3 regions of the Corallincola holothuriorum genome follow, and region 3 is predicted to be linked to each of the others. Evidence: riboswitches for the same ligand, from Rfam matches in the RefSeq annotation. Region 3 holds a riboswitch; each other region holds the start of a gene.
The links. Region 3 has a riboswitch for cobalamin ahead of nrdD (anaerobic ribonucleoside-triphosphate reductase). Riboswitches for the same ligand answer to the same signal wherever they lie in the genome.

Region 1 (10,382 bases), 160 kb from region 3:
TTTGTCGGATCAACCCCTGCAATTTGTCGACAAACTGATTGAAGTAGCTCACCAGATCAGCCAACTCATCTTTGCCGTCATAGTTAACCCGGACAGTTAAGTCACCATCACCGCTGGCAATCTCCTCTAGTGAACGACTAACCTGACGGATCCCTTTAGTAATGTTGGCAGACACAGACCAGCCAATCAGTAGAATCAAAATGACCGTCGCCACCCCCAGGCTGATAGAAAAGCCCAAGGTCCATTGGCTGGCTTGATTCGCTTGTTCAACACGCTCGTCTACAGCCATTTGCGCCTGGCTGCGAAACTCGATAAGTTGATTCTGAAGTTTTTCCAGGACAGCGTTGCTGGCTGCGGCTTGGGAGGCCATCTGCTCCATCGACACTGTGCCTTCAATCATGCCAAAGGCTAATGCTCTGGCGCTATTAAAATAGCTATTCAAATTTCTGGATATATCAGCTAATGCCTTACTGTCAGCGCCGTAGCCGTTCAACACCTCTAAACTTGCTTTCAGCGCAGCCATCTGTTCATCCGCGCCCTCCAACATATCTTCTTCGCCAATCATCACCGCCGTTCTCAGCCCTTCGGCCACTTGATTAACGGCAACAACGCTCGACTGAGCCTCCTGCAGGATCGGATACAAACGTTCTTTCAATTCAGACAATCGTTCTGAGTTATCACTCACATTGGTACTGATAACCGATAGCAACACCACAAAGCTTGCTACCGATACGCCGGTAATGATGGCAATTTTTTTACCAATAGAAAGTGTTTTAAGCAGATTCATAAAGACAACCCAACCTCGTTGCGTTAACAGCAGTAACAGATTTGTTATTCAGAACTTCAAAGCTCTATCGGCAAACCACCCTAAGAATATTAGGCAATATTTCGAAAATATGATGAAAATCGATGGAAAAGCACTAAGTTACGGGGAATAGTGTGAACCAAGACGAGCCGTACAAAACAGTGTTAAATTTTCTGACACACTTATTAACAATGCAAGACTATATAAGTTTTTTTGCAACGAGCCAGTCGTTAGTTTCGCTCAAAATCTGTGTGAGTGGCACCTGATCGTTATAACCAAATTGCTCCCTTGCTTTATGGCTATCCGCCATCACTTTTTTTGACACCATGGCAGCTTTTTCTGGCGTAATATCTGGCTCCCTGTTGGTCAGTGCTGCCAATGCCTGCTTGCAGTAACCAATCAGCAGTAAGAATGATGCAGGGATGACCTTGGCTGACAGTGGCACCCGCTGAAGCTTTGCGATCTGCTCACAGACCTCTTTCATCTGGTGGTACTGCCCACCAAGAATATAGTTTTCACCTCGTCGCCCCTGCTCATAAGCCGAAATATGGGCACGTGCCACTTCTGCCACGTGGCAGAAAGGGCCGCCGCCGGGAGGGATCCCTGGCAGCCTGTTGGTTTTGATCAAGCGAAACAGTTGCATCCAATTGTGTCGATCACCCGGCCCCATAATATGGCAAGGGTTGAGCACCACCGTGTCCAAACGCCCAGCGGCTTCAATCACCATTTGATCTGCGCAGCATTTGGTATGTAAATAGTTAACACCGCTGTTTTTACCTAGCTTCTGGCTTTGCTCATTAATGACGCCTTGATGAAAACCATAAGCTGAAATACTCGAAGTATAGATAAAGCGGCCAATACGTTGCCGTTCAGCCATTTTCAGTAACGCCCGCGTGCCATCAATGTTGATGCGGGTTTGCCTGTCATCATGGCGCCGCCACACACTGGTATCTGAGGCAACATGGAACAGGGCATCACAATGAGCTGGCAATGCTTCCTCAATGCTGTCGATATCCAGCAAGTCGGCTTCAATCCAAAAAACAGCAAGATCAGCAAGCGCACTGGTATCACTACTGGCACGTTTTAATGCGTAGACAGTCCAACCCGTATCGGTTAACTGACGCACCAAGTGACCGCCGAGAAATCCGGTTGCACCAGTCACAAAGGCGATCTTGCTCTCTGTCATCTCAATTCCTCTCGCAGCCTTAAACATCAGCACAGTCAATAAAACATTCAGAAAAAAGGCCAGTCAAAACCGGCCTTCATTTACTGCTACAAACGTGGACTACTCCTCCAACGTGCTGAGATCGCCCTCATCCTGCCCCAAGGCTCGGGCGCGCAATACTCGCCGCATGATCTTGCCTGAACGTGTCTTCGGTAATGCATCAACAAAAGTGACATCTTCCGGCTGAGCAATACGACCAAGCTCTGCCGCCACATGCGCTTTTAACTCCTGCGCCAGTTCATTGGTACCGGCAACGCCCTCTTTCAGAATGGCGTAAGTATGGATCGCATTACCTTTCAGTTCGTGGGGTAAACCGATAGCAGCCGCTTCTGATACCAATGGGTGACTCACTAACGCACTCTCAATTTCTGCGGTACCTAAACGATAACCGGAAACTTTGAGTACCTCATCCATGCGACCAATGACCCAAATGTAGCCATCATCATCGACTTTCGCCGAATCACCGGCTTTGTAATACTCCTTGTCGCCATAATCACCCCAGTAAAGATCGGCATAGCGTTGGTCATCCCCCATGATCGTCCGTGCCATACCAGGCCAAGGGTTCTTAATCACCAGCTTACCCTCTTCCCCTGCCGGCACTTCATCACCATTGTCATCCACCACACCAATCTCATTACCAAAAAAAGGCTTGGTTGCCGAGCCCGGTTTTAACGGGGTAATAGGTAACGGACAGATCATGAAACCACCGGTTTCAGTTTGCCACCAGGTATCAATAATCGGACAACGACTGCCACCAATCACGTCGTAAAACCAACGCCATGCTTCTGGATTAATCGGCTCGCCAACACTCCCCAACAGACGCAGGCTAGAAAGGTCATGACGCTTCGGCCACTGATCGCCAAAGCGCATCAGGCCACGGATCGCGGTCGGTGAGGTATACATCACGTTGATGCCATACTTCTCCACCATCTGCCACCAGCGATTGGGGTACGGGTAGTTTGGCGCACCTTCATACATCATGATGGTCGAGCCGTTGATCAACGGTGCATAGACGATATAGCTGTGGCCAGTGATCCAGCCGGGATCAGCTGCACACCACCAACGATCGTCAGGTTTAATGTCGAATGCCATACGGTGAGTGGTCGCGGTATAAACACTGTAGCCGCCGTGGGTATGTACCATGCCTTTCGGCTTACCCGTGGTGCCCGAGGTGTAGAGCACAAACAGCATATCTTCGGAATCAAGCACTTCCGTTTCACACTTAGGTGATGCGATCGGTAAGGCTTTCAAATCGTGATACCAGAAGTCACGCTCTGACTCCATTTCCACGTCCAGTTGGTTGTATTTAACCGTGATGCACACTTCAATTGTCGGCGAGCGCTTCATCGCTTCATTGGCGATCGCTTTCAAATTGGTCGGTTTACCCCGGCGCCAGCCACCATCCGCGGTGATCAATACATGACTGTTGGCATCGGCAATCCGCGCAGCAAGGGCCTCATAACTAAAACCACCATAAACGACCGAGTGAGCGGCACCGATCTTGGCACAGGCCAACATAGCAAACACCAGCTCAGGGATCTGCGGCATATAGATAGTAACGATGTCGCCTTTCTTCACCCCCATGCTTTTCAGCGTGTTGGCCATCTGGCTCACTTCACGGTTCAATGCATAGTAGGAATAACTGCACATCTCACCGGCTTCACTTTCCCATATGATGGCTAGTTTATTGCGGGTGGCATTATGCAGGTGGCGATCAATGGCGTTGTGAACAATGTTGGTTTTAGCACCACTAAACCATTTAAAAAATGGCTTATTGCTGTCATCCAACACCTTATCCCAGGGCTCATACCATTCAAGCTCATTGGCTTGTTCCGCCCAAAAACCTTCTCGATCTTCAATCGAACGTTGATACAGGCTGTCGTAATCTTTGATTGTGGCATTCGCTATCACTTCAGCAGACGGATGAAATAGCTCCTTTTTGTCACTCATTGCGCTTCTCCCAGTGTTTGTTCGCTAGTGCGATTCTTTTCGTTATAAATTTTTGTCTGACTACCTTATGAGAAAAAAGTGAGGCCATGGCACTACCAGTATGATTATTGGTTCAAGGTGTGATCTATTTCGCTCTTTTTTTAGCCACAGCCAATAAATAGCGAAAGACAACCTAAGAGAAGCCTAATTCATTGTTCTTAAATGAGATCCGCCCTAAAGTAATGTCATCACTTCGTAACCCACTGGCATCATGGCACCCGTTTTCACCATATTACTGCCCGTCTTTCTGATGATATTGATTGGCGGCTGTCTCGGACGTTTTGCAGGTTTTGCCGAGCACCATTACAAAGGGATCGCTGCGCTCACCTTTAATCTGCTGGTGCCCGCCTTACTATTTAACGGAAGCTTGCATACCCAGTGGCCTTCGTCCATTCCATGGGGACTGTTTGCCAGCTATTACCTGCCCCAATTCATCATCTTCACCATCGCCTGGTTTGCCTGTGGCTATCGCCTAAGTCATCCACAACGCGCCTGTGTGGCGCTGGGGTCAACCTACTCCAACAACGTACTGATAGGGATCCCTGCGGTATTAGCTGTATTTGGTGAACCCGGTATGGCGCCGGCATTTATGATCATCGCCTTTCACAGTGCGTTGCTATTTACCATCAGCGGTATCGCTCTGGAGCTAGGACGAAGCAACACGGCTCATTGGCGACTGTTTTTTCGTGCACTGAGGAAGACCCTCACCACCCCCTTAGTCGCTTCTTTGCTGTTGGGGTTTGTTGCCAACGGCATGGGGCTGATGCTACCAAAACCAATTCAGCAACTTCTTAGCTGGCTTGGGGACGCCGCGATCCCCTGCTCCTTGTTGGTATTAGGGATCGCTATCAGCAAATACTCCCTAACAGGACTCGGACCACGGGTGCTAATTATGAGCTTGCTCAAAGTCGGCTTAATGCCGGTACTGGTATGGTGGTCGGTAACTTTCCTATGGCAGCTCGATTTTTTAGACGGTGCTGTTGCCGTGCTACTGGCAGCAACGCCGGTCGGAGTCAATGCTTACGCCTTCGCCCACCAGCATCAGCAAAGCGAAGCTGAAGTGGCAGCCGCTGTGCTTTTGTCTACGATAGTAGCAAGCATCAGTATGAGTGCTTGGCTGGCGTGGATGCTGTTACCAAATACCTGACAGGGGGTCAGTGCTTACTCATGGCAACGACAGATATCTACTTGGTGCGGCACGGTGAGACAACATGGAACCAAACACATCGACTGCAAGGTCACTTAGACAGCCCCTTGACTCAGCGCGGCAAACAGCAAGCAAAACAAGCTGCTGAGCTGCTGAAAACCACCTGTTTAGCTGCAGTGTATAGCAGTGACTTAGCCCGCTGCAGTCATACCGCTCAATGCATAGCTGCGCAACATAAACTGCCCTTGACCACGCTCAGCGGACTCAGAGAGCGCCATTTTGGCCCACTGCAAGGGATGCAGCTGACCGATATGGATCATCATCAGTTAGCACTATGTAATCTGCATGTGGATGGCTCTCCCGATGCTGCTCCGCTCGGCGGCGAAAGTGTCAGAGAGGTCTGGCAACGTAGCCAAAATACTCTCGCTGAAATCGTCAAGCCTCATGTGAATCAAGCCATAGTTGTCGTCACCCATGGTTCGGTTTTGGCTATTTTGTTACAAGGCCTGGCCGCTAAACCACTGCATCCGGTGCGCACCGGATATTATGAGAATGGCGCTGTCGTTGGCTTACAGTGGCAACACTGAGTCAGCACACGGTTCATACCTGTTAATAACTTGTTGTCTCCAGCAATATGCCGGATAATCTCGCCACCAATTCGTTGTGGCTAAGTAAGCGATCGATAACCACAGCGGTAACGATGGTGCCATACAGGCTTAAAAGGGAACGCGGTGCAAAACCGCGGCTGTACCCGCAACTGTAAACAGAACGCTGCACACTCGCCACTGACCTCCAAGGGTTGGGAAGGCGTGCAGTCAGAAGCTGTGAGCCAGGAGACCTGCCATCCGTTAAAACTGAACCTTGTATCACGCAATAGCGTGATAACACCTGAGCGGGTTACTCAGGGCAGTGTTTACCGGAACCAGATCTATAGCTTTCAATTCCGGTCAACCCGCCTAAAAATCCGCGCTCAATAATGGAAGCAATGTGGCGCATATCCAAGCTAAACATCTGTATCGACCTCAGCATCACAGGCGATACCACTGATGCCCAATCAAGAGCAACCGCTGGTGCAGGTGGACGCCCTTGGCTGGCAAGCTGATGGTCGCCATATTCTGCAACAGATAGATTTCCAGATTAGCCGTGGCACATTTGTTGGCTTGATCGGGCCAAATGGCGCAGGCAAATCCAGCTTGCTACGATGTCTATATAGAGTAAATAAACCATCCAGCGGTCAAGTACGCCTTAACGGTCAGAATTTATGGCAGCACTCGGCGCGCACCGTTGCGCAGCAAGTGGCTGTGGTACTGCAAGAAACCACCGGTAACTTCGGCTTGCGATTGCGTGATGTGGTACGGATGGGGTTAACTCCCCATAAAGCCGCATTTGCATTGGATAGCCACCATGATCTGCAACTGGTCGATGATGCCATTGAACAGGTGGGTTTAACGGCATTAGCACAGCAGCCCTTTGAACATCTGTCTGGGGGCGAGAAACAGCGCGCGCTGATCGCCCGCGCTATTGTGCAGCGTCCTAAGCTGTTGCTGATGGACGAACCAACCAATCATCTCGATGTGCGTTATCAAATTCAGGTATTGGAGCTAGCCAAACACTTGGGCATCACTGTGATCGCATCGATCCACGATCTGAATTTGGCCAGCGCCTTTTGTGATCAGCTGTTGTTGATCGATCAGGGCAAACTGATTGGCCAAGGAACCCCTGACGAAATATTAACCGAACGCATGCTCGGTGAGGTATTTGGAGTCTGCAGCAGTATCGATCAACACCCGGACCATGGTCACCCGCGCATTACCTACCACTATGGCTACTTAACCGCAAACAATAAGCCACCGGGAGGTGACCATGCCTGAGCAGTTATGGCAACGGCCCGCCTTTCGCTGGTTGGTAATAATGGCGCTACTGCTATTTGCATTAGCAACACCGCTGTTCGCAGCCAGCTTCGGCGCTGCCCAGATCGATGCAGCAGATGTGTGGCATGCTCTGTGCCATCATTTGGGGGGCAGTTGTGATGTCAGCGCGATCAAACAGCGTATCGTTATCGATATTCGCTTACCTCGGGTCATTTTGGCCTTTGTTGCCGGCGCGGGGCTAGCACTGTCTGGAGCGGTATTACAAACCGTCACTCGTAACCCGTTAGCTGACCCCTACCTATTCGGCATCTCTTCTGGGGCTTCGCTGGGGGCAGTGATCGTCATTGCTGTTCTAGGTATAGGCCATGGCATCGGTCTCCCCTTGGGGGCCTTTTGTGGCAGTGCTCTGGCCGTTATCTTAGTGATGGCGATGAGCAGTCGCTCCGGTCCGGGACAAGTGGAGCGCATGCTACTGGCGGGCGTGGCCACCTCATTTATGCTCAGTGCCATGACCAGCTTGGCACTCTACACCAGCGATCCTCAGGCCACCGCATCGGTGCTGTTTTGGACCTTAGGCAGTTTTACCCGCGCCAGCTGGGATAATATATGGCTGCCGGTCGTTGTCACCAGCAGCTGCTTACTGCTTTTTATCGGCTTCAGCCGGCAGTTAAACGCCATTTTAGCGGGCGAAGAGAGCGCACGAACCTTAGGTGTCAATGTCGCCCGCCTGCGCGTGGTGATGTTGCTGCTCAGCTCCTTAATCACTGCCACACTGGTGGCCTATTGCGGTGGCATCGCCTTTGTCGGCCTGATGATCCCTCACCTGGTACGCATGTTACTAGGCGTTAATGTACTGCGCAGCCTGCTAGCCACTTGCTTGGCCGGGGGACTATTTATGGTTTGGATCGATGTGCTGGCGCGTAAACTGCTACCGGGGCAAGAACTGCCTGTCGGCGTTATCACCTCGGCACTCGGTAGCCTGTTTTTCCTGATTATTTTACGTCGCCGCAGCGCAGGCATGGGGAGTTAGGCTTTGACCACCAGACAATCCTTCTCTGCCCCAGCCCCAACACTGATGGTGCAGGGGACGACATCGGACGCAGGCAAAAGCATCACTGTCGCAGGGCTTTGTCGCCTGTTTCAGCGGGCAGGCGTCAAGGTCGCGCCATTTAAACCACAAAATATGGCGCTCAACAGTGCTGTCACCGCCGATGGTGGTGAAATAGGTCGCGCGCAAGCGTTGCAAGCAGAAGCCTGCAAGCTTGCTGCTCATACCGACTTTAACCCGGTGTTGCTAAAGCCCAATACGGATATCGGCGCCCAGGTGATCATTCACGGCCATCCGGTTGCAGATATGGATGCCACTGATTACCACCAGTATAAAACCGTGGCTATGTCTGCGGTGCTGAGTTCATATCAGCGATTGGCTGAGCAGTATGAATTGATCCTGGTTGAAGGGGCTGGCAGCCCTGCCGAAATCAATCTACGGGATAGAGACATCGCCAATATGGGGTTTGCCGAAGCGGTGGATTGCCCGGTGATTATTGTTGCCGATATTGACCGTGGTGGCGTATTCGCCCACCTCCACGGAACGCTGGCCCTGCTATCCCCTAGTGAACAGGCCCGCGTCGTTGGTTTTGTTATCAATCGCTTTCGCGGCGATATCAGTTTGCTGCAATCGGGTCTGGATTGGCTGGAACAGGAAACAGGCAAGCCGGTACTCGGTGTCATCCCCTATCTGCATGATCTGCAACTGGATGCAGAAGACGCCATTAACGCCGCGCAGCTGAAAGAGCAAGCCCAGCTGCGAATTGTCGTTCCCGTGTTGCCCAGAATAAGTAACCATACCGATCTGGATCCCCTGCGCTTAAACCCTGCCGTCGACCTTATCTGGATAAAAATGGGGGATGCCATGCCTGCGGCAGATCTGGTGATCCTACCCGGCAGCAAATGCGTGCGTGACGATCTGGCTTTTTTACGTCAGCAAGGGTGGGATAAGGCGATCGATAAACACCTGCGCTACGGCGGTAAAGTGCTAGGGATCTGTGGTGGCTTCCAGATGTTGGGACAACATATTGCAGATCCCAACGGCATAGAAAGTTCCCCAGGAACGAGTGCTGGCTTGGGTTACCTGAAACTGGAGACAATCCTGACGACAGCTAAAACCCTGGAAAACCGCTCAGGGCAGCTGCAACTCGACGAACATCAGGCAGCAGTAAAGGGGTATGAAATACACGCAGGTGATAGCCAAGGGGCAGCGCTTTCAAGACCACTGATGACACTCAATGGTCAACCGGAAGGGGCGATCGATGAGGATAATCAGATCATCGGCAGCTACCTGCACGGATTACTCGATCACCCAGCCGCCTGTGCCGCCGTACTCTCCTGGGTTTGTGGTCACACGCTGGCCACGGTAGATGTTGATACACTGCGCGACCAGGAACTTAATAAACTTGCCGACGCCTTCGAAACACATTTAGATTTAACCCGGTTCAACAGCTTCCTTTCCATTGACACACCAAGCCTTCAGGGAACGAACAGATGATAAAAACAACACTGGCTCTATTGGCCATCTCCACATTTTCACTCACCGCCTATGCCGCGACGCCACAGCGCATTATCGCCCTGTCTCCCCACGCAGTTGAGATGCTCTATGCCATCGGTGCCGGCGATAAGATCATCGCCACAACAGAGTATGCAGATTACCCGGAAGATGCATTATCGATCCCTCGTATTGGTGGCTATCACGGCATACAGCTCGATCGGGTGATAGAACTAAAGCCCGATCTCATCGTGGTATGGCAAGGTGGAAATCAGCCCGGTGATATCGAACAACTCAAGCGTATGGGTTATCCCATCTACCACAGCGAACCGAGCAAGCTGGAAGAGGTTGCCAACGAAATGGAGCAGCTTGGCGAGATGCTTGGCTATCAAGAGCAAGCGCATGCAGCGGCGACCGCCTACCGCCAACGCATGCTGGGACTAAGACGAGCCTACAAAAACCAACCGCCAATCAAGGTGTTCTATCAGCTATGGGGCACCCCGTTAATGAGCGTGTCGAAACAGAGCTGGATCCATCAAATGATCGACCATTGTGGCGGTGTCAATGTAATGGCCGAGGCGAAAACAGCCTACCCGCAAGTCAGCTTAGAGCAAGTTCTACTGAGCGAAGCCCAGGTGATCGTGCACCCAGATGATCACGGCAGTAACAGCGCGACCGATTTCGATTGGCAAGCTTGGCAGGAACTGCCAGCCGTAAAACATCAACAGATCTATGGTATTGATGCTGATCTTTTGCATCGCTTCTCACCTCGTGCGCTGGATGGCATGCACAAGCTGTGTGAA
Region 2 (10,382 bases), 480 kb from region 3:
TTCCCAATCACAATGCAGCGGTTCATCGCAGTAACCATCCACATCTTTTTTGTAGTGATCTATCGGCAATTCGCCTCGGGCATAGGTGGTATCAGCAAAGGCATCACAAGCGCCCTGTTCACGCGCTAATTGGTTAGATGCTTGCAGCAGATGATACTGGATCGCTTCAAAGGTACGGTGGGTCAAACCCAGCGCTGAACCATCAGAATACTTCACGCCGTTTTTGGCCAAATAGTAGGCATAGTTGATCACACCCACACCCAGAGTGCGTCGTTTCAGCGAGCCTTGCTGCGCCGCAGGCACGGGGTAGTTCTGATAGGTCAATAAGCTGTCTAATGCACGCACCAATAGATCGGCAAGTGGGGCTAATTCGTCTAACGACTTAAGCGCACCGAGATTAAATGCCGCCAACGTACAAAGCGCGATTTCGCCCTCTTTGTCATTAATATCCTGCAGTGGCGTTGTAGGTAGCGCGATCTCAAGACACAGGTTAGATTGACGTATCGGCGCTTTAGCCGGGTCAAACGGACTATGGGTATTACAGTGGTCAACATTCTGAATGTAGATACGGCCCGTTGACGCTCGCTCTTGTAATAAGCGAGAAAACAGCTCAACGGCTTTAATGGTTTTCTTGCGAACGTTGGTGTCTTGCTCGTATTGCTGATAGAGCTTTTCGAACTCATCCTGATCAGCAAAAAACGCCTCGTATAGCCCCGGTACATCTGACGGACTGAACAGTGAAATGTCCGCATTTTTTAGCAGACGTTGGTACATCAGCCGATTAAGCTGTACACCATAATCCAGATGCCGAACCCGATTCTCTTCCACACCGCGGTTGTTTTTAAGTACCAGCAACTCTTCTGCTTCTAAATGCCAAAGCGGGTAAAACAGCGTCGCAGCACCGCCACGAACACCGCCCTGAGAGCAGCATTTCACCGCCGTTTGGAAGTGCTTAAAGAATGGAATACAACCGGTATGATTGGCCTCACCCCCTCGGATAGATGAACCAAGCGCGCGAATACGTCCGGCATTAATACCAATACCCGCACGCTGACTGACATAGCGCACAATCGCAGAGGTGGTGGCGTTAATAGAATCCAGCGAATCACCGCATTCAATCAACACGCAAGAGCTGAACTGGCGAGTTGGCGTACGCACGCCCGCCATAATCGGCGTTGGCAAAGAGATTTTGAACGTAGACACCGCATCATAAAAGCGACGTACATAATCCAGACGAATGGACCTGTCGTAGTTAGCAAACAAACACGCACCGATCAGCAGATAGAGAAACTGCGGGCTTTCGTAGAACTCTCCTTTCACCCTGTCTTGAACCAGGTATTTACCTTCCAGCTGCTTCACGGCAGCGTAAGCAAAGTCCAAGTCCCGTTGGTGGTCGATAAAACCATCCATCAGGGCGAACTCTTCCATGCTGTAATCCGTTAGTAGCTGGGCATCGTAACGTTGCAGATCCACCAACCGACCCACGTGCTGGTATAGCGAAGGCGGCGTGTATTGGCCATAGGCTTTTTTACGCAGATGAAAGATGTTCAGCCGGGCAGCCAGATATTGATAATCAGGTGTCTCTTCCGAGATCAGATCCGCCGCAGACTTAATCAATGTTTCATGAATATCTGACGTGGTAATTCCGTCGTGAAATTGCAGATGTGCTCTAAGCTCGACTTGAGATACAGAGACAGTATCAAGCCCTTCTGCCGCCCAGGTGAGTACCTTATGGATCTTATCCAGATCGAGCGGTTCATGGCGGCCATCACGTTTGGCAATTGAGATATTTTTGTTATTCACCTTGTCGAACTCCGTAGCGACAAGGCAGGGGAAGGTATGACGCCAGCCATGCTAGCGTTCAGGCGAACAGCCGGGCATGGTCGAGCCACACACCGGATCACCCCGCCCGATGTTTGACGAATCAGTTAGTTGGTGCGAAAAACACACCGCGACGGCAGGTCTCCTGGCTTGTGCGTCTTCGCCTTGACTCGCCTTCCCGGAATCTCATTCCAGTGGCTATTGAGCGTGGCTCTGCACTTACAGTTGCGGGGGCAGCTGCGGAATTATTAGCGAAAAAAACACCACTAATTCACCGCATTCCCTATTAATCCGTGGACATTCTATTGAAGAAGCCCTTGGGAACCGTTCGGCACATATAGTGGTTCAAGAATTGATTTACGTCAACATATAGTGTTTAAAAGGTGATTTGATATACAGAAGTTAAATAAAAAATGAGCATTACAAATGCAAAAATTAGATTTGCTCAATGCTCTCCATTCGGAGAGCATCAACTCACGCTAGGTGTTGACCCCAATATCCCCGTCGGCGACGCAAGGTTTACAGGGTAACCTTCAAAAACTAATTTTTCTTACCCGTGATAGCGCGGAATATGCCACCAATGGCAACTAAAGCCAGCCACCAAAACTTTTTCAACAGCAGCAAAAAACCGGCAATAGCACCCGTTTTCGCCGCCAGTTTGCCGGCAACAAGCGCACCTAAGCCATAAGCTGCTACCTCATCATAGGTGGGGTCAAAATCTTCGTAACGATGACCATCAACGAAGTTCACCATCGCCAGTACGCTATCTAAACTGCCATTGATCTGATCAAGTTGGTTCATACCAGCAACAAAATTCATCTCCAGCACGCCTTTGCGACCTAAGCTGCGGATGCTGTAGTTCAGGGTATGATTGGGATCGTGGTCAAACTCCAGCTCTTTCGCCCAATAGAGTTGATGACGACTTTTGTCGTAGTAAGGTCGAGCTGCCCAACCGACTAAATCAATTGAGCCATAACCTGCTGCTTCGCGCTCACCGCTCTCTGACCGGGTATCCGCCTGCATCTCTTCTAACAGTTCGTCATAATCAATGTTGTAGGCATCTTCATCAGAAACATAACCATCTTCTTCAAATGAGATGACAACCGCCCAGGAATCCTCGTCCAGCGGAGTCTGCCCAGCAGGCAATAACATCCCTAAAGCGCCAGTGCCTGGCGGGTTTCCCCAAGCCTCGCTGAGCACACGCTCGGCATCTTGCGGGTCGAGATAATAGAAATCATCCGACACATGAAGTCGAGCCATACTGCCCGGCAACAGGATCTCGCCGGTTTGCGGATCCAGCGATGATAAGAACTCCGAAGACCATGCCAGATAAGCCTGATCTTCAGCACTCAACATCTCATCTTGAGCAAGCAAAGTGCAGGGTAAAACAGATGCAATAAAACAGAGGGCGGGTATCAATCTCATTTTCAATTCCTTTTTAAAACAGCGAGACAGAAATAGGGTGCCTAAACCCTTAAGTGGATGTTCTGACTAAACAAAAAGCGATGACAATTAGCCACCTGCAGTCGTTTATGCAGCGCAAAACAGGTTAAATTTACCGCAAGAACATGCTAATTAATCTGATTAAAGATAAGAAGTGGGTGTTTTAAGCCTGCTTTTCTAGCAAGAGAACTGGCAAGTGCGATAAATAGAGGGAGAAAACTCCCTCTGCAAGATAGGTATGGCGGGAAAGCCTACTGCAAATGCTCTTTGGCATAGGCATCAAACTCGGTAAAGCCACCAACATGTTCCTGATCGATAAAGATCTGCGGCACCGTTTCTACCGGCTTACCAACCGTTTTTTCTAGATCGGCCTTACTGATCCCCTCTTCATGAATATCGATGTAACGGAACTTAAAGTCGTCACGATCCTCAGTTAACTTCTCCGCTAACTCTTTTGCCCGCACACAGAAAGGACAGCCTGAACGTCCAAAAATCACCACAAACATAATCGTTCCTCGCAATTAACCAATATATATCCAATGACCGCAACCCCCTGTCGGCAAAATATTAACGGCCGTCCTGATCATCGAGAAAATTAGAGAACTCTTTTTCGTATAGATGAAACAGCACCAGGGTAATAGAAAAGATCAGTGGCCCATATAATAGCCCAATCAAACCAAATACCTGTAAGCCACCGAGCAAGGAAAAGAACACCACTACGGTACTCATCGATGCCCCTTGCATAAACAAAGGCCGCAGGAAGTTGTCAATAGAACCAACGACGACAACGCCCCACACCACCATAAAGATGCCCCAGCCAGTCTCCCCTGTGACAAACAGGTAAATCGCGGCGGGTACCCATATTAAGGCGGTACCGACAAAGGGGATCAACGATGCAAACGCCATCATCGTACCCCAGAACAGCGCCGGAAAGCCTGCCATCCATAGACCTATGCCACCAACAAAGCCTTGAGTGATGGCAGTCAACAATGAGCCCAGTAAGGCTGACTTGCTGACCTTTTTAATATCAGCCAACAATGCATCTTCCTGACTACGCGACAAAGGTAATGCGTGGCGGAAAAACCGGATCAACTTTTCATGATCCCGCAGTACAAAAAACAGTACGAACAGCATCAGGGTAAAGTTCAGAAAAAAGGTGGTGATACTGCCCAGCATGGCGGTAGAGATGCCGACAAACTGTTTGCCCATGCCGCTGCCAACATCCAATACTTTAGCTTTAATGGTTTCGGGATGCAGGGCGTCTTCAGGCAGCAGTTGGCCAAGTAGTTGCTTTATCTTGATCACCCAAGGATGACCCAATAGCTGATGGACATTGCCACCGTCAGCCCACTCTCGCACGGTACTGGAATAACTGACGCCCTGTTTAAGGATCGCTATCATCACCAAAATCGACGGAATAAGCAGCACTAAAGAGAGCAACAGACAACTGACAATGGCTGCACTGTTCTTGCGACCATTGAACTTTACGACCAGCCAATCATGGGCAGGAACGGTCAGCATACCGATCAATAAAGCCAAAATAATCGGCTGTATATAGGGTTGGATCAGCGCATAACTCGCATACAAGGCAACCGCTAAAAATATCAACAGCACCAAGCGATTAGAGCGCCCTTCAAATAGGTTTGTCACAGCAACATCCCTGTGAGGAATCAGATAAGTAAAACCACTATAGCGAGCGACCCAAGTCGTCACAATGAGTTAGCCAAGAAGATGGGGCAAAGGTCTCACCCCTTGAGCAAGCTCGAGGTGCAAGTGCACTGAGAACAAAAGAGGGCTTTCAGTATGGCGGAGGAAAAGATAAAGCATTCAGCGGAGCGCAGGAGCGGGAGTGATAAAACGATATTAAGCCGCACTGACAAACAAGGAGTCATCGATTTCAGCCAAAGCCACTTGGATCACCTGCTTGGCTTTACAAGCACAGTTGCCACATTGACTGGCAACGCCCATCGAACGTTTCACATCAGCCAAACGTTGAGCACCGTTTGCCACGGCTTCTTTCAGCTGAGTATCAGTAATGCCATGACAGATGCAAACAAACATAAACGCCTCCAAACTTCGATGAAGGCAAATGTAATCTAAATGCGAATCGTTATCAATGCCATTTTGTTGATTTAGATCAGTCATTGGTTATAAGTCCTGCAAGCAAAAAAGGCAGGGAAGAGCTCCCTGCCTTGTCATCTTCGCAGCCGTTCAACTAGAACTGATAACGGATCACTGCGCGAATATCTTGCGCATTTTTTACCGGTGGCGGCATCCCCATCATCTGGGCCATCTGCCAAGCATCGTCAATACGCATTGGCGTGCCGGTGGCATTGCCAAAGAAACCGTTACTGCCGGTATAGTCGTAATCGATGTAGGTATAACGCAGTTGCAGTGTCAGCGCCTTATCCACCAGCGGTAGATTGTAGTAGGCCTCGTAGGCATCGCCACGTGCGGCGATCTTGGAGCCTATCATGGTGTCTTCACCATAGGTGAACGAGCGCCAGTATTTGGAACCGTGATTGAACTCAAAACCAAACGAGTCATCGTCGAAGAAGCCCGGTACATTGACCCCTAACCAATAGGAATAGCCACGCTCATCTTCTGTTGATCCCAACATCGCCATATCACTGTTGGGATCGGTCTGCGACATAGAAACAGAGGCAAACAGACGGGTGCCGTCGAGGAAATCATTAATAAACTCCCCCACCCCGTTCATCTCGGCTGACAAGGTAACGTTATTCAGATCACCGAAATCATAGAAGGTCTGCTCACCTGTCATCATGATGTCATTCATATCGAGACCAATCATGTTGTTGGCATGATATGCCTGCAGTTTCACATCGTATTGACCGTCGTTATAGGGGGTAAAGATAATGCCCACCATATCAATGTCGTCGGTTTTGTCTGGATCTTTGGCGTAATCGGTTCCCGCTGGACTGAAACGGGAAGTAGCATTGCTCAATCCCCGTCCCGCACAAAATTTCAGAGCATTACCTGTGAGTCCAGTCAGCTCTTCCAACCGCAGATTCAAGCTCAGGCCATCAAACTCGACGTTGATTGAGTGACCCAGCGGTGAGTTGGCTTTGTCGAACCCTTCGCGGTGATTAGCGAGAAAGCCAGTGGTCGAAGGACGCCGACCCAAACTGAATGTCCATGGCAGCTGCTCATTACCGAAGAAGGCATCCCCCAAATAGAGGAAATAGGCTTGTTTCACCTTAATGGTGTTGTCGTCTAAGTTTTCACTCACCACCCAATCAAAATCCGCATAGCCTGATTCGTTACGTTGGTTATGCATGGCGGTATCGCCAAAGGCTTTGTTGTAAGCCAACTGTCCACGAAACAGCAGCTTTTCGTTATACTGATAGCCCATATTCAACCACAAACGATTAGCCAGTAAGTCATCGTTTGAGGCGGTCGAACCATCCGCCAACTCATACTCAATGTTGTCCATCGACACACGATAATCGACACTGAAGTTAAGATGATTTCCGCCAGTTTTTTTCTGTAACTCGCGCACCTGTTGCTTGAGTGCTTCAACATCATCGTTCAGATCCGCCATCGCGGGCATAGAAAGCCCTAACAGCACGGCGGCAGCCACACCAGTTAATCTCTTCATTGGAAAACTCTCTTATTGTTTTTATAGGCCGGCTAGTTGCAGTCAGCTAATTCACCACTGTCAGCCGCATACTTGATGGCAAAATCAGCGACATCCGGGGCGATCTTTTGAAAGGTGTCACTTTCCAAAAACTCTTGTGCTTGCGGGTACTGCTTGGAGAATTTCTTGATGAACTTCTTACCGTCATTTTTAAAGAAGCGCTTCCACTCGACTTTCAGATGTTCTGACGCAAACTCCTGACCATTGATTTCAAAATAGGGACGCAAATACTTGAGGTAATACTTTTTACCTTTATCAGCATCAGCGTGGGCACTGAACGACAGCATCACGGCAATCATTACTAAGACTATTTTTTTCATCTCTTTAACCTCTTAACCAATCACAAATGTATGTTCTATTTCCGGTTCTCAAACACTGCTAAACCTCTTCCTTACCGGTGATCATCGCCCGCAGATGGGAGGAGATCCTTTTACCGAAGGTGATCATGTACAGGTGGATCACCAGAAAACTGAGCAAGGAATAGGCATTAAAGGTGTGTAGCCATGCCACCCAATCAATGCTCTGCAACCAACCGGCCGCGCGTAATTCAGGGAAGAAGAAGTAAAGGCAGCCGGTGGCAACTTGTAACGGCAACAACCCGAACACGATCCCCAGATAACCAGCTCCCTGCAGCGGATTGAACTTCTGTGCCGGTGTCATGTGATGGGGATGTGACTCACCCTTGAATACGCCAAGCAGGTAGAAACGCACGGTGGCGCCAAGTCCCTCCAGTCGCGGCAGATACTGACGCCACTCCCCGGAAGTGAAAATCCAGGTGAATGCCAACACAAGTAACACCGCCCACGAGAAGCCAGCCCAATCATGCAATGACACGGCATCAGCAAAACCAAACAAGCGGAAAAAACCGTGCAGCTCAAATCCGGTCACGATCAGCAGCAACACCATCGCCGCCTGCGCCCAATGCCAGAAACGTTCAAATCTCTTAAAAATGACAACCACAGCACTCATGTTGTTTTCCTGACTCAAGAAGTTTTGGCATTATTAACGGCACGACGCCGTGCCGACAGATAGCGATAGCCACTATGGCCAGCCACACCGAAAAGGCCGCCAAAAATAGCCAGGGCACCGAAGGCGTCGACCAGCGAATGGGAATCTCGTCCCAGCAGGTAGAAATCGTTCAACCCCGCCAAGCGCCCCTGTTGCTGGTGACATTCAATGCAGTCCACCGCTTGCTCACCGGGCGCCACCATATGTTTGATAGGCCAGTAGCCATTGGTCTCGATAAACCCGTAACTGCCACTGAATTCAACATGGTTATTGTCAGCCCCTACCTGCAATGCTCTTTGCCAATCAAATTCAGTCCAAAATGCACCGGAGCTTTTTTTGCCATAGAGCTTGATCGGCAGGATGCGATTAAATTCAGTGTCATAGGGTTGTTTGCCGCGATGGATCTTAAATGGCCAGATGCGGGCATCCTGATCACGGTAGTCACCGGTCGGCGGGTTAATATCAATAGGGGCAGCCATCGGATCGATGACGTCCTGTAGAGTTTTCTGCTGCAGTTCACCTTTGTACCAGCGATACTCTGGCACCACATTTTTACCCCAAGTAAAGGTGCCTTTCTTCGACATATAGCGATGGGCTTCCACACCGTCGAACAGCGCATCTTCAGAGAATGGCTTGCCATCTTTCAGCTGACCCGCGGTGGACCAATCCCAACTCAATTTGGTCAGGTAAGGGCCTCGGGCCATCTCCGGAATATGGCAGGAGGCACACGCTACCTTGGCGGTGTGGTTGTCGAGTTGCCTTTGATCGTGGGGCTTGTTGCCGTGACAGGACTCGCAGGAGAGGTTTTTGCCATCACGCTCGGCGCGTCCCATATCTAATTGGTGATCAACAAATGCCACCTTGCCGTTGTAACGTCCGGCGATCTCATGGCCACTAGTTTTATGACAGGTTTGGCAACTGAAATTGAGCTTGTCACTGCTCATGTGCACATCAAGTTCATGCACTGGGTCAACCAATGACATGTCGGTGTCGCCATGTTTTACACCGTTACCTCCGCCCCCGTTGGCATGGCAAGAGAGGCAATTTTCTCGCTGTGGTTGGCCGACATTCTGTGCCACACGGCGCAGATCCACGGCGGGGATCAGTTGACCACCAATCAAGGTATCTTCGTAGTAAGGGTGGCCAGACATGGCCGCGGATTTTTTATAGGTGCCCGTAGTGTCATGACACACCAGGCAATCGACATTCTCTTCCGCTTCAAAGTCGAATTTATCATTACGCCAACCATAGCCAGCGTGACACTGAGTACAGCTCTCATTACCGCGGGCAGCGACACAATAATTGTTAAAACCGTTCTCGCCTTTGCCTACCATTTTGCCGTCTACTTTCGCAGCCCAACGCCAATGAAATGAGTCATGTACCTGTTCAGCGGCTTCGGTATGGCATTCCAAGCAGGCTTCGGTGACGTCCGGAGCGTAATCAAACGCCTGATCCAGTTGTTCAAATTTGCTGTGATCGGCAGTCATTGCCGCACGAGGTTTTGGCGTACCATCAGCTTGTTCATTGGCCAATACATTGGTTAAAACCAAAAGCAATACGCTGGCAAACAGCAACAACCCTTTAATTTTCATCCCACCTCACCACTCACGATGTCGATATGCTGTTTCTGCGGTGGCTAGGATCGCTACTCAGCAGATAACGATCGGAAAATTAACATGGGGGTTACAAAGGAAAGGCGGGTTGAGATCAATATAAATAGTGAATTGCGTATTTTCTTAATTAATTTATTTCGAATGTGACTTGGTTAACAGCCGTTTATTCGATAGGCAAAGAACGGGGTTGTCGTTAATAACATTTAGGGAGGTGTCATTTCGGGAAAAACAGATGAGTCAGCAGGCATCTGCCTGCGAACTCATCCCCGAATAGGTCTAAGTGAAGCGTTTCGCCAACCACAGTCCGATTGTCATCGCTACGACAAACAGCAGCAGCTGAGTTCCGGCAAAACTGAGGGAGGCTAATGCCGGGCCAGGACAAAGCCCAACCATACCCCAACCGACACCAAACAGGGCAGCACCAGACACAAGGCGACGATCAATCTGTTTGAACGCGGGCAGCTTAAAGCTATCACTGAACAGTGGCTTAGCGGTGCCAGACGAATCATCCGCAGAACGCTCCACTCTCGGTTTAACCAGCAGAAAATACCCAGGCAGATACACTAACAGTGCACCGCCCATCACCAACATCAGTGAGGGATCCCAGTAGCCAAACAGATCGAGAAAACCAAGCACTTTCGTTGGATCCAACATCTGCGAAAATGCGAGACCGACACCAAATAGCAACCCCGCCAACAGCGCCGATAAACATGACTTCATCAGAGGCCTCCAGCAATCACATTGAACTGGTTGATAATCACGACCGTGACGATGGCGCTGACCATGAAGGTGACCGTGGCCACCAGCGAACGCGGTGATAAGCGGCCAATCCCACAGAT
Region 3 (10,382 bases):
TCCACATAGCCTTTCTCTGTTGTTTCGCTAGTTAAAAGTGGATCAAGCGATAAATCGAATAGCAAGCCGTCGCTGTCTTCTGTCGATTTTTTTAGCTCCATAAATGAAGATACGCTACCAAACTCAATAGCACCAGAAATATGGGAGTGACCATAACGATCAGTATTTACAACATATCTTTTTTTCAGCGCAGAGCCTTTTTCAAAACTGATATAATTTACTGAATCATCACAATTCCTTCCAGAGTCGTAGGTGACGCCACATAATTCAATATATAGTGCAGGGGCTGTCAAATTAAATTTAACATTAACTTCTAACGGAGTTGCTTCGATAGGGTCGTTGACTAACAGTCTAGCATTGTATTCACCAACCTCAAGTTTCGAATAATCGACTGTTAATCGAATATATCCAATATCCCCTTTTTCTCCTGAAGCTCTATTCACAATAGAGAGATTTAACCAGTCAGCGTCAATCACACTAGGGTTGATATCTATATTTTCTTGGGTGGAATAATACAAATCAAAGCTTGGGTTATCTGACTGTTGGCCCGCATAAGACAGTTCCTTCGTCAAGGTGATGGAAGACTCTCCCAGTTCCGTTTTTACATGTCGTTCAGGATTAAGTGGATACTCATCAAATGAATCAAAATAGCCATCGTTGTCATCATCATCATCTTCATTATTTCCAATTCCGTCGCCATCGGTATCAGCTGATTCATATGGATTTAAATTGTCACTGTCTTCACTATCAACTACACCATCGTTGTCATCATCATCATCCATATGATTAGATATGCCATCACCATCAAAATCATATAACGCTTCGCCATTATCAGGAAACGCGTCAATAAAGTTATCTAGTCCATCGTTGTCATTATCGCCAGTAACAGCATAACCCATTGTAAACGTGGCGACTGATCCTTCTTTGCGCTGAACTATTCCCAAATTAGGAACAATCCACCACTCAACCTCATAAGGTATATAGAAGCTATAGCCATCGATGATTGCATGAGCTGATATATCAATAGCAATGTGTTCTGCCAAAAACGTACCCGCAGCAACAGTGACAACTTCTTTACCAAATCGCTCTATTTCACCTGAATCGAAACTAAAAGCGACGTCACCATATGTAGGATCAATATGAACTGTACCGGAGCCACCAATAGATAGACTCCCAAGTTCATCACTCATTAACGCTATTGGATCATCAAGGATAAACTCTGCGGTGTAGTTTGTCTGATTAACATTAATCATCGGCGAAAACCAACCAGCGAGGTGTGCGTTGGTTTCACTGACGATATAATATTCACGCCCACCATTGGAGTAATTCAACGGCGAAACTATATGGGTCCCTTTCTGCTCTTTAGCGGAAAAATGGGTTCTATATAGCGAGCTACCCGTCGCGTTATAACTTATTTTTAAGTCAATAAGATCTGCTGGCAGCAACAGAGACGATTTAAGCACTTCTTCAGGAGGTTGAGGTACAACGGGATCCGGATCGGGTGAAGGTTCAGGCGTTGGTGTTGGCTCAACCCCTGGAGAAGGCTCAGAATCGCCACCTCCGCCACCTCCACCGCAAGCTGTTAAAGCAACGGAGAGTAGGAATATTAAAAACCCCTTTCTTCCTTGGTACATACTACAACCCTTCCTATTTCAAGACTGACTATTTGAATTTGTTAAAAATTTAACGCGATATTGTTATGTATGCGTTAATTTTAGTCAACTATTTGTTAGCTTTGACTAACGTTTTGTTTATACTTCCAGATCAAAGGTGAGACCATGTGCCGGACCACATCACACTTTGACGACGCCTTGGATCGATAGGGTCGGATCGATAGGGTCAGAGTCATTGATCGATAGGGTCAGAGTCATTGATTTCCGGAAAGCCCTTTAAAGTCCGCAGACTTTCGATCTCCACCTCGGCCAAGCGGACTTGTCCTGCGCCCCGTCTGCTTGGCGATCTGTTCTTTGAAGCGCCCTTCTCCCAGCACCCAAGCCTTATTGGTCGCATCGCGGACCTCTTTCAACGTATAGTCAGGAATATGATGCCTAAAGAGGGCTTGATAAGCCGCCTTACGCAATAAAGGCGTCGCGCCGAGCGCAATATAGCAAGGGTGTGGAGTCAATAAAGCGATCGCTTTGTCCAACGCATTCCCCTGATAACTCGACCACGGATATTCCGCCGGATGCGCAACCATGTCTGCCCTTACCGGATTAAGTTCTATATAACGACTGACCAACAGAAAATAACGTTCACAATCCACCAGCGCCGATTTATATCGACCTTCCCATAACGTGCCACTCCTTTGGTAGGTTTGATTAATGTAACGAACATAGAATCGCCCCAAAGATTGCATTAACTGACTCACCCCCTTTTCTGTTGCAGGTGTCATCAGCAAATGCACATGGTTCGTCATCAACACATACGCATGCACACTGACAGCGTACTGCTTGGCGTACTGCCTGAGCCTATCCAAATACACGGCGTAATCTTGCTCCGCAAAGAAGCAGGCCTGTCGATTATTACCACGTTGAATAACGTGTTGAGGAATACCGGGAAGATTTAAACGAGGGAGCCTAGCCATCACGTCAGTCCTTTGACATAAAACCTTAAAACTAGCCCTGTCCGGCAAAAAATCAACTTCGCTGATAGCGAAAAATACACAATAAAAAAGCCGCCAAAAATGGCGACTTCGTAGAAAGTCAACCTAATCAAAACAAAGACCAGCCAAAATTAATGACTCTGACCCCTTTGATCGATCGACTCTGACCCCTTTGATCTGACCCCTTTGATCCTTTGATCTTAATAAAGGATAGTTTAATCCTGACGATTGTTTTTTTCGCCACAATAATAAACCTTTTGAGCATCAGCATTACTAAGAGACAAGTCATCTCCCTCTCCATGCTCATCAATACCATTCTCCCCGAATGAATAAACTATTTCTTTTCCTTCATTACGTTCAACCATTATAACGTTTCCCCAAGCATCGCTAAATATTTCCCGGTCTAGGTCGAAGGTCTTTAGTTGCAAGATATCGTGAGTGTCAAGCAGCCTAACTATAGACAATTGATAGTCAAGACATCTCAACAGAGATTTCCCAGTAAAGTTAATTAAATAAGGAAATCTAAGGGAAAATAGGATAGTCAAAAACAAGATTCCAACGACAAAAATACAGATCTTTAGAAATGTTGACATACCTATCTCACCTTAGAATAGCCTTAAACAGATAATGAAAAACTTTCTACTAGAAAGCTACTCCACCGGCATTGTGAAGTGAACCTGGGTCATAAGTTCGATGTGTCAATTGACCACCTTGAAAGTGATCTTTCATTTGCCAAATCGACTTAATCCATCTCTTATCCTTATATGGTAAAGGTATAGCTACTGCCGAGAGAGGATCTTTACCAGTGTATAGAGAGCCAAAACCGGATACAGTTATGCCTGAAAGATCTCTACTCAGAACTTGTGCCAGGCTTCCATATCCAGGGTCATCAACCGGTGGCGTTGCGCTGTTACACGCTAGCAAATCGATATGGCCTTCTGGAGCCATTTTATCTCGCAGAATATCTGATAACTTCCAGCTTTTTCTTTCGCTATTACTAAGTCTTGCATAGCCGTTAGGGTGAATACTAATACTGCCATTTTCACCGACCATCATAATACCTGGTTTACCATGTTCTAAAAGTGATAATTCATGGACTGATTCATTTTCTAATCCACCTATAAACCCAACAAAATCATTAGCATTCATATAACCATGGTCAGTTCCGTTAACGTTAACTCTTGCATGCCCATTGGGATCAACAAACCCTGTCGGATTCCCCCCAACATACCCATAAGTATTCAACCCACCGTTCAGGCCAATCGGGTCACTCTGAATATACCGCCCAGTGTTGGGGTCATAATCCCGGAAGTAGTTATAATGCAGCCCACTTTCACCGTCATAGTATTGGCCCGGGAAGCGCATATTGAAATAGATCTTCTTGCCATCACCGTCGGGATCCATAGGCAGCATCACATTTTAAATGATTCCTTGGTTTCACCCATCCAAAAGCTTGCCTTCGATCAATGAAACTGTAGTTCACCAAACACCACATCTAGTGCCTTATGCTTTTTACTGCCACTATATATACAGATTGTGGTCCGCACACATGCGCAAGCATGGGGACAATAGGGAATCCGGTGAGAAACCGGAGCTACCCCCGTAACTGTATCTGGTTGGTACGCTGCATCTTCTGTCCATATCTGATGGGCAAAGCCACTGGCTTAGCGCTGGGAAGGCGGCAGTTAACTCAATACCAGAAGCCAGGAGACCTGCCGCAATCACCAATGCCATGCTGGGCGGGGTGCACCAGTGCAACATGAATGATTGGGCGATATGGTCAGCGCTAGTTGATGTTCGCCTACTTATCATGCTGTGACTATTTGCCCTCGCTTACCATCGCCCTACATCAATCTAAGCAGTACAGAATAATAAGTTCAGGAGATGAACATGCAGCAGGTCGTGATTAAACGGGATGGCAGTCGCGCCCCTTTCAACCCCAAACGGATCCAGTTGGCGATACAAAGCGCTTGCGAAGTGGTCGGCATTCGTTCGGCAAAAATAGCTGAGCAGATCACCGAGCAGGTAGCGAGTCAATTAGCACCGCTTTCCGAGTTGCATATCGACGAGATCCAACAAGCTGTGGAAGACAGCTTGATGGCCAGCGAGCAAAAAGCGGTGGCCCGCGCTTACATTGAGTACCGTCACGACCGCGATCTGGCCCGGGAAAAAGCCAGTCACCTGAATCAGGAAATACGCGGCTTAATGGAGCAGAGCGACCTGAATCTGCTGAATGAAAACGCCAATAAAGACAGCAAGGTGATCCCCACCCAGCGCGATCTGTTGGCGGGTATCGTCGCCAAGCATTACTCCCGTCGTCATATTCTGCCAAAGGATGTGGTGAGCGCCCACGACCGGGGAGAGTTGCACTACCATGACCTGGATTACGCGCCGTTTTTTCCGATGTTTAACTGCATGCTGATTGATCTAAAAGGGATGTTAGAGCAAGGCTTTAAGATGGGTAACGCGGAGATCGATACGCCAAAATCGATTGCCACTGCCACGGCGGTTACCGCACAGATCATCGCCCAAGTAGCAAGCCATATCTATGGCGGCACCACGGTCAATCGTATCGATGAGGTACTGGCACCTTATGTCACCGCCAGCTACGAGAAGCACTTGGCGACAGCTGCCGAGTGGCAGGTATCGGATGCCGAGTCGTTCGCCCAAGCGCAAACCGAAAAAGAGTGCCATGACGCGTTTCAGTCATTGGAATATGAGGTGAATACCCTGCACACCGCCAATGGCCAAACGCCGTTTGTGACCTTCGGCTTTGGTTTGGGTGAAAGCTGGCAAGCCAAACTGATCCAACGTTCCATTCTGCAGAACCGTATTGCCGGATTAGGCCGTAATCGCAAAACCGCAGTTTTTCCGAAACTGGTGTTTGTCATTAAAGAGGGCCTTAACCGCAGCCCGCAAGATCCCAACTACGGGATAAAACAGTTGGCCTTGGAGTGTGCCTCGAAGCGCATGTATCCAGATATTTTGAACTACGAGCAAGTGGTGCAAGTCACGGGTTCCTTTAAGACACCGATGGGCTGCCGTAGTTTCTTAGGTCAGTATGAAGAGGACGGCGTGGAGGTTCATGATGGCCGCAACAATCTGGGCGTGGTTAGCCTTAACCTGCCAAGGCTGGCGATGGAAGCTGACGGTAACGAAAAGAACTTTTATCGTTTGCTTGATGACCGCTTACTGTTGGCCAAAAAAGCGCTCGATTCGCGCATCGCCCGCTTGGAAGGTGTCAAGGCACGCGTCGCACCGATCCTTTATATGGAAGGCGCTTGTGGCGTGCGCTTAAAAGCCGATGATGATGTACTGCAACTGTTCAGGAATGGCCGCGCGTCTATTTCCCTCGGCTATATCGGCCTGCATGAAACCATCAACGCACTCTACAACCAGCAACAAACGGCTACCGATGCGCACCCATTCGATGACCAAATGTTGCAGCAAAAAGCGCAAGCGATTGTTGCGCATCTGCGTCTGACGACTGAACGCTGGAAACGGGAAACGGGCTTTGGCTTTAGCTTGTATGCCACCCCCAGTGAGAACCTCTGCAGCCGTTTCTGCCGCTTAGACACCATAGAGTTCGGCATTATTAAAGGGGTAACGGATAAAGGCTATTACACCAATAGCTTTCATCTCGACGTTGAGAAAAATACCAACCCCTATGACAAGCTCGATTTTGAGATGGCCTACCCTGCGATCAGTAATGGCGGCTTTATCTGCTACGGCGAATACCCCAATTTGCAGCATAATCTGCAGGCGCTAGAAGATGTGTGGGATTACAGTTACGATCGCGTGCCCTACTACGGTACTAACACGCCGATAGATGAATGCTACCAGTGTGATTTCACAGGCGAATTTGATTGCACCAGCAAAGGCTTTACCTGTCCTAGCTGCGGCAACCATGATCCAGCCAAGGTATCGGTGACGCGTCGGGTTTGCGGCTATTTAGGCAGCCCAGATGCGCGGCCATTTAATGCTGGCAAGCAGGAAGAGGTAAAACGCCGAGTGAAGCACCTGTAATGCACCTAAACGCCTATTACCCTGTGGATGTGGTCAATGGCCCCGGTACCCGTTGCACCCTGTTTGTGTCAGGGTGCGAACACCAGTGCAAGGGCTGCTATAACCAGTCGACTTGGCGTGCTGACAGCGGGATCTTATTCACCTCAGAGATTGAGGATCAGATCATTGCTGACCTCAACTGCACGCGGATCCGCCGCCAGGGGCTATCGCTGTCAGGCGGCGACCCCTTACATCCGGCCAATCTGGACGCTGTATTGCATCTACTAAACCGAGTTCGCAACGAGTGCCAGGGCAAAGACGTTTGGTGCTGGACCGGTTATCGTTTTGGGCAACTCACCACCGAACAGCAGCAGGTCACCGCCCTGATAGATGTGCTGATCGACGGCAAGTTTGAGCAAGCATTAGCATCGCCAGAACTGCCTTGGCGTGGCAGCAGTAACCAACAAGTCATTACACTCAACTGCACCAAATGATATCTTTAATGTGCGCTCAAGATAACAGACGGATAAGCAGCCAAATGATCACGCGTATGTTCCAAGACTTCCGAGTAGAGATCCGAACAGAGCGTGGCGCGTTGTTCAAACGTTTCACACCCCAATCGGCAAGCGACTGGACAGTAATGATAGAGATGTTCGAGGGATGGCGAGCGCTGGATTTCTCTGAACAAATACTGACGATGATTGATGAGCAACAAGCCATCAGCCAGCAAGAATACACGCTGCTCGCCAGCTATTTTAAATTTGGTGAGATGCAACAAGAGAGACGCGTGTTTAAGGTCACGATCCATCGACTAACCGCGACTCATCATCTGTTACGCCCAGCCCTGCTCGCGGGGTGCTCAGCTACTCTCTGTAGTCTGCTGTTCGGCACGCTCTTTCTTTTGATATACAGCGCTGCAATCGCCCCTCATGCAGATATCACCTTAAGCGTATTCTTATTGGCTCTAATAACACTACCACTGGCAATGATTGCTGGCGGTTGCTTCGGACTGCTACAAAGGCAGTGGAAAGAGACCAAAGTGATGGGATTTGTGATGGCCACATCGGTACCACCGATGCTTCTTTTTTGGTTGCAATTTCGTTCAGTGGAAGCGTTGCCAGAACTTGCGTTTGCAACCGCCACTCTAGCAGGCGGCGCTGCTTATCTGCTCTTTTTAAAGCTATTCAAACTCAGCCTACGGGAACAGTATCTGCGGCTTTTTCCCAAATAATCTCACCAACAACACAGATTCACCGCGGTTGATCAGGCTTATTGGCATACTCCAGTTCGCAGTTACTGCTTTTGAACGTTAACTGCGGAGGTGGCTCAGAGAACAACAGCGATACCACGCTACTTTCAGGCACTTCAAATACAGCTTTGCAGCCATCGCTAAAATATATCGTCCGCGCTTTATAATCGATTGATTCAAGCGTTTCTGCGACCTTTGGATGCGCGGCGATAAAATCGGTCATCACTCGCAAATCTTCTGCCACCTGGTATTTAGGAGCCATCATGGCTAACGACACTGAAGAATAAATCAAACATAGCAATCCGAAACCAAGCTGACGCATCTAATAACACCTCCGTAAGAACTCCAAGTTTAGATAGCCTGCCATGGCGTGTCGAGACAGAGCCATTCTCATCGCTCAGTCTAATACTCCGTTCTGCGATAAACAGCCCCTGAGTCCCTTTTCAAAACGATCATGATCGGCCCGATTTCCACCTATCACAACAACGCGGCTATCGTCACACTGCTTTAACGGGCAGCTAGAGAGCACACCATTAACGACATTAAATGCAACGTTGCCCTGTGAGGTACGAAATACCCCCTTTACCCGCTCAAATGGCAATTCGGTTAGCAATGCATAGAGCGGCAGATAGTCAAAGGTTAGCGACCCTGATGCGATCCAACTTGTGCTGAGCATCCCCATATCTTCATTGCTATCGATCCTTACCAAGCCAGTAAGATCTTTGTCAGTCAGCTCGATGCGCTCATCACTCAAAGCGCTCTCATTGGTCGCCACACCGACGGCTGCGGAAACACCGACGCCAGTCGTACCAGTATCAGGATCTTTGCCTTTAGCTGGTGCGGCAAGCCACCCCAGCGCTAACTCACCCTGACGGGTCTGCTTAACCGGTAGATGTTGTAAGTTCAACTCGGTAAGAAATTGCTCTAACGCCTCAAGCTCTCCCCCTAGATAGAGATCCGACTTGTTGGCAACAATAAGGTCTGCCACCTGATGCTGTTGAATAAAGGTGTCATGGCGTCGATATTTTGAATCACTTAAGTTACGCGCATCCACCAAAGTAATGGTGGCTTGCAACTCAATCACATCCTGATAGTGAACAGCTGACAGCGCAGCAATAATCTCCTTCGGATGACCCAAGCCTGTGGGTTCAATGAGTAAACGGTCGGGACGAGCCTGTTTGATTAATTGGTTCAGCGCCACCTGCATAGGTACGCCTGCGGTGCAGCACATACAACCGCCGGGCACTTCCCGAATGAACAACGTGCCGTTATCACCCTGCGCGGCCTGCGGATCGCCACTGATTAAGGCCGCATCGATCCCCACTTCGCCAAATTCATTCACTAAAACGGCCCAGCGCTCATCGGCCGGTTTATCTTGCAACAGCTTCATGATCGCTGTCGTTTTACCGACACCAAGAAAGCCGGTGATGATATTGGTGGGGATCGCCTGAGTAATAATTTTCACGAGCAAAAATCAACTAAGAATCTCGGGGGAGGCCAGCTTATCATGGCTTGATGCCAATTCAGAGCCAGCCTGCAACAACCTAATTATAATCAGACAACGCGGCGCAGTTTCACGGCATAAAACTAGCGTACCGGCAGCCAAGTGAAAGCTTATTCTAATCAACTCCGTTGTCAGAACTGTTCACTGTTACTGTAATTGGAACGCCTTCGCCTGACGCCGCTGCTCTGTTGTGCGACTCAACAATGCTTGCTGAGTTAACAGTTCATCACCAAAGAACAAACCATCCAGCTTTTTCAGAGCATCAAAATGATCTGTGAGCACTTGCTCTACCCGATCTAAACGCTGCAAGGTCATTGGCGTACAGGATTGGCCATGCAGATCATCATTGACGTCCAATAGATGGGAACGAAAACTCTCTACCAGAAACAGATCATCGAGTGCTGAAGGCGTGGATAAAGCTTGTTGCCAGCGCTGAACAAAGCCTTGCACCCAATCAAGTACCTGTTGCTGTGCTCCTGCTTTTTTAAGAGCTGCGTACTTACGCTGATAGGCCTGCAACGCCAGTCGCTTCTCTAATTCGAACAGCGACATGATCTCCCGCTGCGACCAAGTACTCTCTTTTTTCAGCAAATAGCCAAAGAAATTGCGCGTTTCCAGCCGCTCCACACTGTGGAATAGCGGCGCATCCAGCCCACAACTATTAAACTCACTGAGCGGATCAAAGGTGTAGCAGTAACCAAAATCGAACAGCGAGATATCATGGCCATCAAACAGAATATTACCGGGGCACAGATCCCACTCGATGATCCCTTGAAGTTCGAAGTTAACAACAGTATCAAATAACTGGGTCAGCACCACTTCATTGAATTCGGTTAACAAGTTTCCCTCAATCCATGGGGATAACATCACCCCATGTTGGAACGACGCATACACAGTCGGCACAACATGGGCAAACGCTTTGCTGGTTGCAGCTTGGTTTTTTAGCTGCTGAAAATCCCGCCGTCGCTGCACTTCGTTGAGAAATGAAGTTTGCCCATCGACATTCTTAACCAAACTCTCAG

Region 1: linked by a shared signal. The riboswitch ahead of DU002_RS04805 (ABC transporter ATP-binding protein) and the one ahead of nrdD (anaerobic ribonucleoside-triphosphate reductase) in region 3 are both predicted to bind cobalamin.
Region 2: linked by a shared signal. The riboswitch ahead of nrdA (class 1a ribonucleoside-diphosphate reductase subunit alpha) and the one ahead of nrdD (anaerobic ribonucleoside-triphosphate reductase) in region 3 are both predicted to bind cobalamin.

Annotation. Positions count from the first base shown of each region.
Region 1 covers NZ_QPID01000002.1:424,711-435,092, reverse strand. The annotation lists gene DU002_RS04830 (methyl-accepting chemotaxis protein) at 1-787, opposite strand, end outside; gene DU002_RS04825 (NAD-dependent epimerase/dehydratase family protein) at 1,005-1,991, opposite strand; gene acs (acetate--CoA ligase) at 2,091-3,980, opposite strand; gene DU002_RS04815 (AEC family transporter) at 4,231-5,166, shown strand; gene DU002_RS04810 (histidine phosphatase family protein) at 5,187-5,753, shown strand; cobalamin riboswitch at 5,851-6,026, shown strand; gene DU002_RS04805 (ABC transporter ATP-binding protein) at 6,213-7,037, shown strand; gene DU002_RS04800 (FecCD family ABC transporter permease) at 7,030-8,067, shown strand; gene DU002_RS04795 (cobyric acid synthase) at 8,113-9,582, shown strand; gene DU002_RS04790 (cobalamin-binding protein) at 9,579-10,382, shown strand, end outside.
Region 2 covers NZ_QPID01000002.1:102,214-112,595, reverse strand. The annotation lists gene nrdA (class 1a ribonucleoside-diphosphate reductase subunit alpha) at 1-1,803, opposite strand, end outside; cobalamin riboswitch at 1,940-2,166, opposite strand; gene DU002_RS03475 (DUF2167 domain-containing protein) at 2,362-3,246, opposite strand; gene DU002_RS03470 (GrxA family glutaredoxin) at 3,516-3,770, opposite strand; gene DU002_RS03465 (AI-2E family transporter) at 3,832-4,914, opposite strand; gene DU002_RS03460 ((2Fe-2S)-binding protein) at 5,128-5,325, opposite strand; gene DU002_RS03455 (DUF3373 family protein) at 5,480-6,883, opposite strand; gene DU002_RS03450 (hypothetical protein) at 6,916-7,242, opposite strand; gene DU002_RS03445 (cytochrome b/b6 domain-containing protein) at 7,301-7,891, opposite strand; gene DU002_RS03440 (tetrathionate reductase family octaheme c-type cytochrome) at 7,906-9,522, opposite strand; gene DU002_RS03435 (YeeE/YedE family protein) at 9,820-10,263, opposite strand; gene DU002_RS03430 (YeeE/YedE family protein) at 10,263-10,382, opposite strand, start outside.
Region 3 covers NZ_QPID01000002.1:583,283-593,664, reverse strand. The annotation lists gene DU002_RS05585 (hypothetical protein) at 1-1,634, opposite strand, end outside; gene DU002_RS05580 (transposase) at 1,868-2,584, opposite strand; gene DU002_RS19340 (hypothetical protein) at 2,818-2,967, opposite strand; gene DU002_RS19420 (RHS repeat-associated core domain-containing protein) at 3,245-4,015, opposite strand; cobalamin riboswitch at 4,123-4,336, shown strand; gene nrdD (anaerobic ribonucleoside-triphosphate reductase) at 4,493-6,628, shown strand; gene nrdG (anaerobic ribonucleoside-triphosphate reductase-activating protein) at 6,628-7,101, shown strand; gene DU002_RS05555 (hypothetical protein) at 7,146-7,838, shown strand; gene DU002_RS05550 (hypothetical protein) at 7,858-8,178, opposite strand; gene DU002_RS05545 (CobW family GTP-binding protein) at 8,254-9,315, opposite strand; gene DU002_RS05540 (protein kinase family protein) at 9,508-10,382, opposite strand, start outside.